DNA from 2 places in the Pedobacter sp. KLB.chiD genome. Region 1 is predicted to be linked to the other one. Evidence: riboswitches for the same ligand, from Rfam matches in the RefSeq annotation. Region 1 holds a riboswitch; the other holds the start of a gene.

What was found. A riboswitch is a leader RNA that binds a small molecule or an ion and turns the genes downstream of it on or off. The one in region 1 is predicted to bind fluoride.
Region 2: another riboswitch for fluoride. It lies ahead of ACK1I8_RS19705 (voltage-gated chloride channel family protein); the one in region 1 lies ahead of ACK1I8_RS00330 (hypothetical protein).

What each region holds. Positions count from the first base shown of each region.
Region 1 is NZ_CP178207.1:66,414-70,848, forward strand. It holds gene eno (phosphopyruvate hydratase) at 1-939, opposite strand, end outside; gene ACK1I8_RS00325 (EamA family transporter) at 998-1,411, opposite strand; gene ACK1I8_RS00330 (hypothetical protein) at 1,416-1,970, opposite strand; fluoride riboswitch at 2,013-2,081, opposite strand; gene ACK1I8_RS00335 (four-helix bundle copper-binding protein) at 2,483-2,647, shown strand; gene ACK1I8_RS00340 (TolC family protein) at 4,192-4,435, shown strand, end outside.
Region 2 is NZ_CP178207.1:4,763,076-4,767,510, forward strand. It holds gene ACK1I8_RS19700 (transposase) at 1-477, shown strand, start outside; gene ACK1I8_RS19705 (voltage-gated chloride channel family protein) at 537-1,826, opposite strand; fluoride riboswitch at 1,846-1,908, opposite strand; gene ACK1I8_RS19710 (tryptophan 2,3-dioxygenase family protein) at 1,973-2,938, shown strand; gene ACK1I8_RS19715 (branched-chain amino acid aminotransferase) at 3,083-4,147, shown strand; gene ACK1I8_RS19720 (DUF4920 domain-containing protein) at 4,306-4,435, opposite strand, start outside.

The DNA.
Region 1 (4,435 bases):
TATATCATCTCCAACCAATTCCACTTTGTCTCCCAAAAGGCTGGTCAGCTTTTTCCATCCCTCCCAATCGTTTTCGCCCAACCCGTCTTCCAACAGGATAATTGGGTACTCTTTTAACCATCCTTCCCAAAAGCCAATCATTTCATCTGTTGTGATCCGTTCTTTAGAACTTTTATAAAATTCATATTTTCCATTATTCCACATTTCGCTGGTCGCTGGGTCAAGACAAAGGGAAATATCCTTGCCTGGAGCAAAACCGGCAATATGTATCGCTTCCATGATGATTTGGACGGCTTCCTCATTAGAACTCAGATTTGGCGCAAACCCACCTTCGTCACCAACTCCGGTATAATAGCCTTTCGCTTTTAGCAGACTTCTCAGGGAATGAAAAACAGCTTCGCCCATACGGATACTTTCCTTAAACGAGGGGGCGTTATGAGGGGCAATCATAAATTCCTGAAAATCGATGTTGTTATCAGAATGCCTTCCCCCATTAATGACATTCATGCACGGTACGGGCATTACGTAACCTTCCCTTTCCACTAGCTGCCTATACAAGGGAATCCCTTTTGCAACGGCCGAAGCCCGGGCGAAGGCGATTGAGGCCGCAAGCATCGCATTTGCGCCGAGCCTTGATTTATTCTCGGTTCCATCCAGACCAATTATATGATCATCGAAGGCCTGCTGACCCTCAAAGGATAAGCCGGTGACTGATTTGCCGACTTCGACGTTAATCCCTTTTACTGCTTTTTCCACGCCTTTACCATTATAGCGCTCTGGATCACCATCTCTAAGCTCTACGGCTTCTTTTTCACCCGTACTTGCCCCGGATGGAGAAATACCCCTTGCTGTTGTTCCGTTAAGAGTGACTTCTACTTCTACTGTCGGATTGCCCCTGGAATCCAAAATTTCACGGGCATGAATTTTAGTTAATTTCATAGTTTTTTGTTTTATATTGATTTTTAGTATTTCGGTTGCTTACAAATAATTGAGTTTCTCAAAAGATCAAAACCAGTGTTCCCCCAATGATCAGCAGGGCACCAAAGAATACTTTCAGGGTAAGAGCTTCTTTCAGGAACACCATTGCAAGTATAATAGTTAGGGCAACACTCAACTTATCAACAGGGGCGACCTGGGACACTTTCCCGATCTGCAAAGCCTTGTAGTAGAATATCCAGGACAAGCCGGTGGCAAGGCCAGATAAAAAAAGAAATAGCAGGTTATGCTTTGACAGTTCCGTAATTCCTTTAAGTTCGCCTCTGGCCATTACGATCCCCCAGGCTACAATCAGTATTACCACCGTTCGTATGGCAGTAGCCAAATCAGAATTGACATTGGTTACGCCGACTTTTGCAAAGATGGCCGTAAGGGAAGCAAAGAAAGCTGATAATAGCGCGTAGATCCACCACATAGTTTTATGTTAATTTTCCGTTATTGAATAATTCCAAAGTAAATGAGTACAAGAACCGTTGCTCCGGCAATGATCCGGTAAATGCCGAACCAGCGGAAAGAATGCTTTTGAAGATAGGTGATGAAAGAGCGGATGGCCATCCATACATCCCACCCGCACCTGCTTTACTTAAATGAATGATCGTAGTTAGATTCGGTTCATGGGAAGGGCGTAGACGCTTAACGGTGTTTTTAATCAGTCCTGAAGCAATCTGATCTGCACTAGCAACTAGTAGCGCAATGGTAATAAGAACCTGCCAAATTTTTTTGCAGAAATTCTGGAAGAGGCAATAAATAATGAAGGCATAAAAAGGAAGCCAAAAACGCTTATCACTGGCCCAGTACATGATCGTATCCCAGAATGCATTATGGTGCTGATTTATCCACAAGAACCATTCAGTTTCAACCGGCAGGACCATTGCTAACACTGATCTCACTTTGGCAGACAGACAAAGTAAGACAAGCGCAATTAAGATAGCTGCCAGCAATAAGAGTTGAGAATTTATTTTTAATTTTTTCACCTACAATACTTTGACCGGCAGATTTTATTACCTGCTGGAATTTCTATTGTAGGCGCCATCAGCTTTTGAAAAAAGCGGTTGAATCGGAAGGACACCATTTCCGTATTGCAAATATAATACTAATAAAATGATGTGCAAAATCTTAAAGTAGGTGTTGAGAATTTAATTTATCACTATTCCTCCTTATTTGAATACGAGAACCAGTTTCTTATTCTTCTACCGTTTAAACAAGCATCATATCACGGGATTAAAGCTTTTCTTAAACAAAATGAAACCGCCTGGAAATAACCATGTTATCTATATAGGAATTTTTTTTATAACCCTAAAAAATTAAAGTTATGGGATACCATGAATGGAAAAACTGTATTGATGCATGCTTAAAGTGTGCTTCAATTTGCAATCATTGTGCAAGTTCATGCACTCAGGAAGAAGACGTGAAAATGATGGCGCGGTGTATTGAGCTTGATATGCAATGTGCAGCCATCTGCTACTCTGCCGCTCAATTGATGAGTATGGGTAGCTCTTTTGCTCAAGACATTTGCCGTATTTGCGCAGATATTTGCCAGCAATGCGGAGATGAGTGTAGTAATCATCATACCCAGCATTGTCAGGAATGTGCAGATGCTTGTAAGGCTTGTGCGGAAGAATGCAGAAGAATGACAGGAGTAGCTGCTTAAGATGCCAATCACCGTGAGCATTAATTGATTAAGGGCAGCATTCTAGTTGCCCTTTCATTTTTATAAATAGGCAAATTTATTCCATTCATTTTATTTTCATTATTCCCTCATTATTTGATATTTACCAAGGTTTGAGGTTGTTCTTGGTATGTCCTTTCTCTAGCCTTAAAAAAATGGGTTTTTTAGGATATGATTCTCATAAACTCATTCCATTATTCAAATAAGAATTTCAGTTTTTGATGATGAGTACTTGATAATTCGAATTCTATGAAAATGAAGGCTAGATGCGAGTTGAGGAATGCATTAAATAATGCATGAACTTTCAATTCCCGCTTCATCAAATTATTTCAAAAAACAAAAAATACAAATTTCATTTCAATGGCGGTGTTAAATCAATCACGTTGTTAAACCGAGGGTATGTACCTTCTAAATTAAATGCAAGCTACATGGCATTTGCGCATAATTGTAAAAAAATTTAGACCAAACGGATTTCCCCCCGTTTATCCTATAATTGAATAATATTCAAGCTGATCGATGTTCGCAATTGAAACTAATCCACATGCTTATTTGGCTAATTAGATAGCAGTTTATGGAGTTCAACACTGATGTCTAGACAATTGGTGTTTTATAAATAGTTGCGGTATATCTTAATTTTAGGGAAAATTCTAAAAAGTTCGAACCGAAAAATTCAATTTAATCTATTGTAAGTGACTTATTTTCAAGTTCTTAATGTTTAAAAAATAAGAGGCATACTTTTTAGATGCCTCATATTGCCACTTAGTAGGGTCAACCCGCGGAAGTTCGACCCTTTTTGAGCATTGTGAAGCTGTGGTTAATTTTGATAAAGTTTTGAACAACAAGATGGAGGGACAGTATAGGAAAAAGAAATTATTCGATGACAATCGAAAGTAGGGTGAGAAATATCGTAACCTAATATTTGTTGATATTTTGTAACGGTTTTGTTGCGGTTTATCCTCTCATCTTTTTAGATTAATGCAGATTTTAGCGCCTATATATTTAGGTTGTTAAATTTGAAGGGTTTGAAAGTTAAGCAGGTACCAAATTGCTCTATAATTGGAGTCGTCTTGCTGTACCTGATTATCTCTTTGGGCAATATCTTTTTTTTATCCAACCTCTCCCTTTTAGAGTCCGCCCGGGGAATAAAATCAGCTGCGCAGTACAAAGGTAGCTTTTCTCCGCTTGGAAAGGATTCAAAAATTACCAGACAATTTAAGTGTATCCTTGATGAACGCAAGAAAACCGTGCTTCCTGTTTTGGAAGCTTTTCTTATCGGCGTCATCTTATTTTTGGGGCTTTCGCTTTTAGCCTCTAACCTAAACAGGTATTTTCTTGAGATCAGATACAGGATTGCCGGATCAGTCCCAATTTATATTTCCAACCAGGTCTTTCGGATCTGAGATTTATCTCAATTTTCTTTTATTGACAGGTCCTTCAAATGATGAAGTGACGACGGCCGGTTAATCACCGTGTTTCCTGTCCAAGACGTCCGTCAAATCTTTTTCCTTAAATTTTAATTTAAAGACATGATCCGTATTAAACAGATTTTCTGTTTGTTCCCACTTTTATATATGGGGCTGGAAAGCCATGCCCAAACCTCCCCAAAGCCCATCGGGATCGTTGATCTGATCGATCACGTGACCGCTTTTTCACCTTCACTGGCCGCTGATTCAGCAACAGTTGATATACGTGCCGCCCAGTTAAGAGAGACCGCGGCGAATGCCCTTCCAAATCTGAAGCTTAATTATCAGGCAGATCTGGGCTCAAACA
Region 2 (4,435 bases), 610 kb from region 1:
AATTATAGATTTTTCCTAAAAAAAATTGATCAATACCTTTCCAATATCTTAGACGTATACGCATATTGTTTATTAGGAAATCATTTTCATCTGCTAATCAGGGTTAAAGAAAGTTTAAAGATTACCAATTCAATTCGTGATATTTCTGTGCATGATATAGTGAGCAAACAGTTCAGGATGTTCTTTCAATCCTATGCATTGGCATTTAATATCCAGCATAAAAGAATAGGTACATTATTTCAAACGCCATTTAAACGTGCTCAGATAAACGACGAATCATATTTTACAAGGCTCGTTTATTATATTCATTCTAATCCTCAAAAGCATAATCTTATTTCCGATTTCAGAGATTGGAAATGGAGCTCTTACAGTCGGATTCTACTTGAAACCACTACTAAATTAAAGAAACAAGAAGTACTGAATTGGTTTGGAGGGAAAAAAGAATATCTACAATTTCACTCTGGACATTCAGGGTAATATCATGTTTGATAAGCTTTGACAACCTTACAGGCCTCTTGTTGAGAAGGTTGTCAAAGCTATCTTAAAAACTGATGCCTCTTCAACAACAAGTGCTTCGGCGCCCCGATAGTCTGCGATTTATAAATCCCGGTGTGGCCCGAAAACAGGTAAGCCGTAACACAGGCCAGTGCAATATAAATCCCGGATGACGCACCAAATAACTCTATTCCCATAAAAATACAGGCTAAAGGTGTGTTCGCTGCCCCAGCAAAAACGGCCACGAAACCCATGCCTGCCAGCAGGCTTATCGGCAAGGGGATAAAAAAACTTAAAAAGCTACCCAGTGTGGCCCCGATAAAAAAAAGTGGAGTAACCTCACCACCTTTAAATCCTGCACTCAAGGTAAGTGCAGTTAGAAATAATTTAATCGCAAAGGTATAAGAGGCCTCTTGTTTTATAAAAGATTCTGAAATTGCCGGAATTCCCAAGCCGATATATCGTGTATTCCCGATGAGGTAAATAATTCCAACTAAAATTATTCCGCCAATAAACGGACGCAAAGGTGGGTATTTAATTTTGGTAAAAAGGGTGGATAACGAATGGTTTAATGCAGAAAAGCTTCTAGCGGCAAGACCAAACAATATGCCTGCGCCTAAAGATGATAATAGGTTTATCGAATCTATTTCTGGTACAGTGGTTACCGAATAATGTGTATGCCCAACCCCCCAGGCCTTGCAGGCATAATCGGCAATAATTGCTGTGATAAATGATGGAAGAATTGAACTGTAGGTTAAGCTTCCAATCACAAAAACCTCCAGTCCGAACACAGCACCTGCTAAGGGTGTTCCAAAAACAGAGGCAAAACCTGCACTAATCCCGCAGATGAGGATCACTTTCCTGTCTCTGGTTTTAAGTTTAAGCAGTTTTGTAAACTGGTCGGCAAAGGCTCCTCCAATTTGGACCGCTGTACCCTCTCTTCCGGCCGATCCGCCAAATAAATGGGTAATAATCGTACCTGCAAAAATGAGTGGCGCCATCATCAGTGGAATTACATTTTTTGGCGATTGTAATTCTTCAATCAAAAGATTGTTTCCCTTAACAACCTTCGTACCCCAGTAATGATAAGAAAGACCAATTATAATACCTGCAATAGGCAAGAAGGCGATCATCCACAGGTGTTGCTCGCGATAATCGGTTGCCCAGTTTAATGTTGCCAAAAACAGGGCAGAAGCTGAGCCAATAATTGCACCTAACATGGCAGAAATGAACAGCCACTTTATCGTGCTCGTTAGAAGTAATCCGAAGTCGATCTTAATAAAGTGTTTGATAGACAGAAGAAATCCTTCTGTTAGTTTGTTAACAGGCATTTGAATTCAATTTTAAATAAAAATCGTAGGAGTCATCAGCCTGTTTGGGCGGTTTTGGCGGTACCCCATCGCCGTTGTTTCAAATGTATAAAATTTAGTTATTTGTTGCAAAATCTTTATCACCTTTGTGCAGCTAACTTTAAACCATGGATTTTACACCCGAGATAAAAGACAAACTACATCGACTGCAGGAAAAATACACGGCAATGGGACAGGATATGGCATCATACCTTGATGGTCTTTTATATGCCGATTTCTTAACGTATTGGGATTATATCCATCTGGATACTTTGCTGAGCCTGCAAAGTCCTAAAACACCGATACCTGACGAAGAGATTTTCATTATGTACCACCAGATTACCGAGCTTTATTTTAAGCTTGCCCTGCACGAGTGCAGGCAGATTGCGGAACATGAAAATTTAACCGCAGAATTTTTTACTGCACGGGTAAAACGGATCAATGCTTATTTCAATGCCTTAACCAACTCATTTGAGGTTATGGTTGATGGTATGGAGAAAGAACAGTTCTTGAAATTTCGCATGTCGTTGTTGCCTGCCAGTGGGTTCCAATCGGGGCAGTACCGGATGATTGAGATCTGTGCTACGGATTTTATCCGGTTAGTAGACAAGTCCAAACGGGAAGAACTAAGCACTGCAACAATAGAAGAACAATTCGAACATATTTATTGGAAATTTGGAGCCACTGAACTGGCTTCCGGTAAGCAAACTTTAACTTTAAAGCAATTTATCAATAAGTATGCCGCTCAGTTTCTGCAATTGGCCAAAAACCGAATTTCAACTAATTTTTCGGCGCTATACCATAACTTGCAGGCTAATGGAGCAGATGTTTCCGCCCTTGCTGATGAATTACGTAAACTTGATCTGTACGTTAACGTAGAATGGCCTTTATCGCATTATAAATCGGCTGTACGTTATTTGGAGAAAGATCCGGTTGATATTGCCGCAACGGGCGGAACCAACTGGCAAAAGTATCTGCCTCCGCGTTTTCAGAAGCGAATCTTTTATCCGTTTCTATGGACCGATATGCAAATGGAGGAGTGGGGTAAAGGCTGGGTGCTTAGTGTACTTAAAACACTCAAAAACAAAGATTAATATTGCAAAAAGCTATTAAAAAAGGCTGCTTTTTCTTAATTTGCGCAAATAACCAATGATTGAATTATAAAATGACAGCATGATTGAATGGCATGACACAATCATTCACGCATTCAAAAATCAGTTATTCAAAATTAATAAATTATGACCGAGACATTAGATATAAAAATCACCAAAACAGATCAAACACGATTAACGGTTACTGATTTTTCACAATTACCTTTCGGTAAGGTTTTTACCGATCACATGTTCACTGCCGATTATGAGGATGGCGAATGGAAAAATTTACAGATTCTTCCTTACGGCCCTATTCCGATGAGCCCGGCAATTTCTGCACTTCATTACGGACAGGCAATTTTCGAAGGATTAAAGGCTTATCGTCAGCCAAATGGAAAAATCAGCGTGTTCCGTGCCGATAAAAACTTCGAGCGTTTTAACAAATCAGCAGCCAGGATGTCGATGCCGGCTGTTCCTGAAGAAATTTTTATGCAGGGTTTGGCTGCGCTGATCAATATTGATGAGAAGTGGGTGCCAAATCAGGAAGATTACGCTTTGTATATCCGTCCGGTGATGTTTGCAATGGATCCTTACTTGGGGGTTAAGGCATCAGATACCTATAAATTTGTTTTGTTAACTACGCCAACAGGTCCATATTACAGTAGTGCATTAAAAGTTAAAATAGAAACTGAATTTACACGTGCAGACGAAGGAGGGGTTGGTTTTGCCAAAACTGCGGGAAATTATGCCCGTTCATTGTATCCTTTTGAGCAAGCTAAAAAAGAAGGCTACGATCAATTGATCTGGACAGATTCAGTAACCCATGAGTTTATTGAAGAAGCCGGAACAGCCAACTTGCTTTTTGTAATTAATGGTAAATTGATTACGCCATCTGTGCGCAGTACCGTTTTAGATGGTGTAACCCGTGATACGATTATCAAGCTGGCTAAAGAAGCTGGAGTAGAAGTTGAAGAGCGTAGGGTTTCTGTTCAGGAAGTAATTGAAGGGATAGAGAACGGAAGCTTGACCGAAGCTTTTGCCGCCGGAACTGCAGCAACAGTAACGCACGTAGGCGAAATGGGTTATAATGGTCAGATCTATAAGTTGACCGATCCTGCTACAAGACATATTTCAAACGGCATTTCTAAAAAACTAAATGATATCCGTTACGGTTTAGCGCCTGATGAATTTGGCTGGAACTGGGTTTTGTAAGCTGAAACCATAGAAAATAACAAACCCCGATAGATACTCTGCATCGGGGTTATTTTTTGTCTCGTTTTCCTGTTTCGTCATGCTGAATTTATTTCAGCATCTTTAAGACCCTGAAATAAATTCAGGGTGACGAATACTATCATGTTTAATTCTGGGAATTACTTATCTAAAATCACCACACCCTTAGCTTCAAAAGCGAGTTCTTTTTTTGGTTCAGTAATTTTGGCAACTTCTTCAGGAGATTTTTTAGCATCTTCTGCATAATGACGCAAGGTTTCTACTGAGATG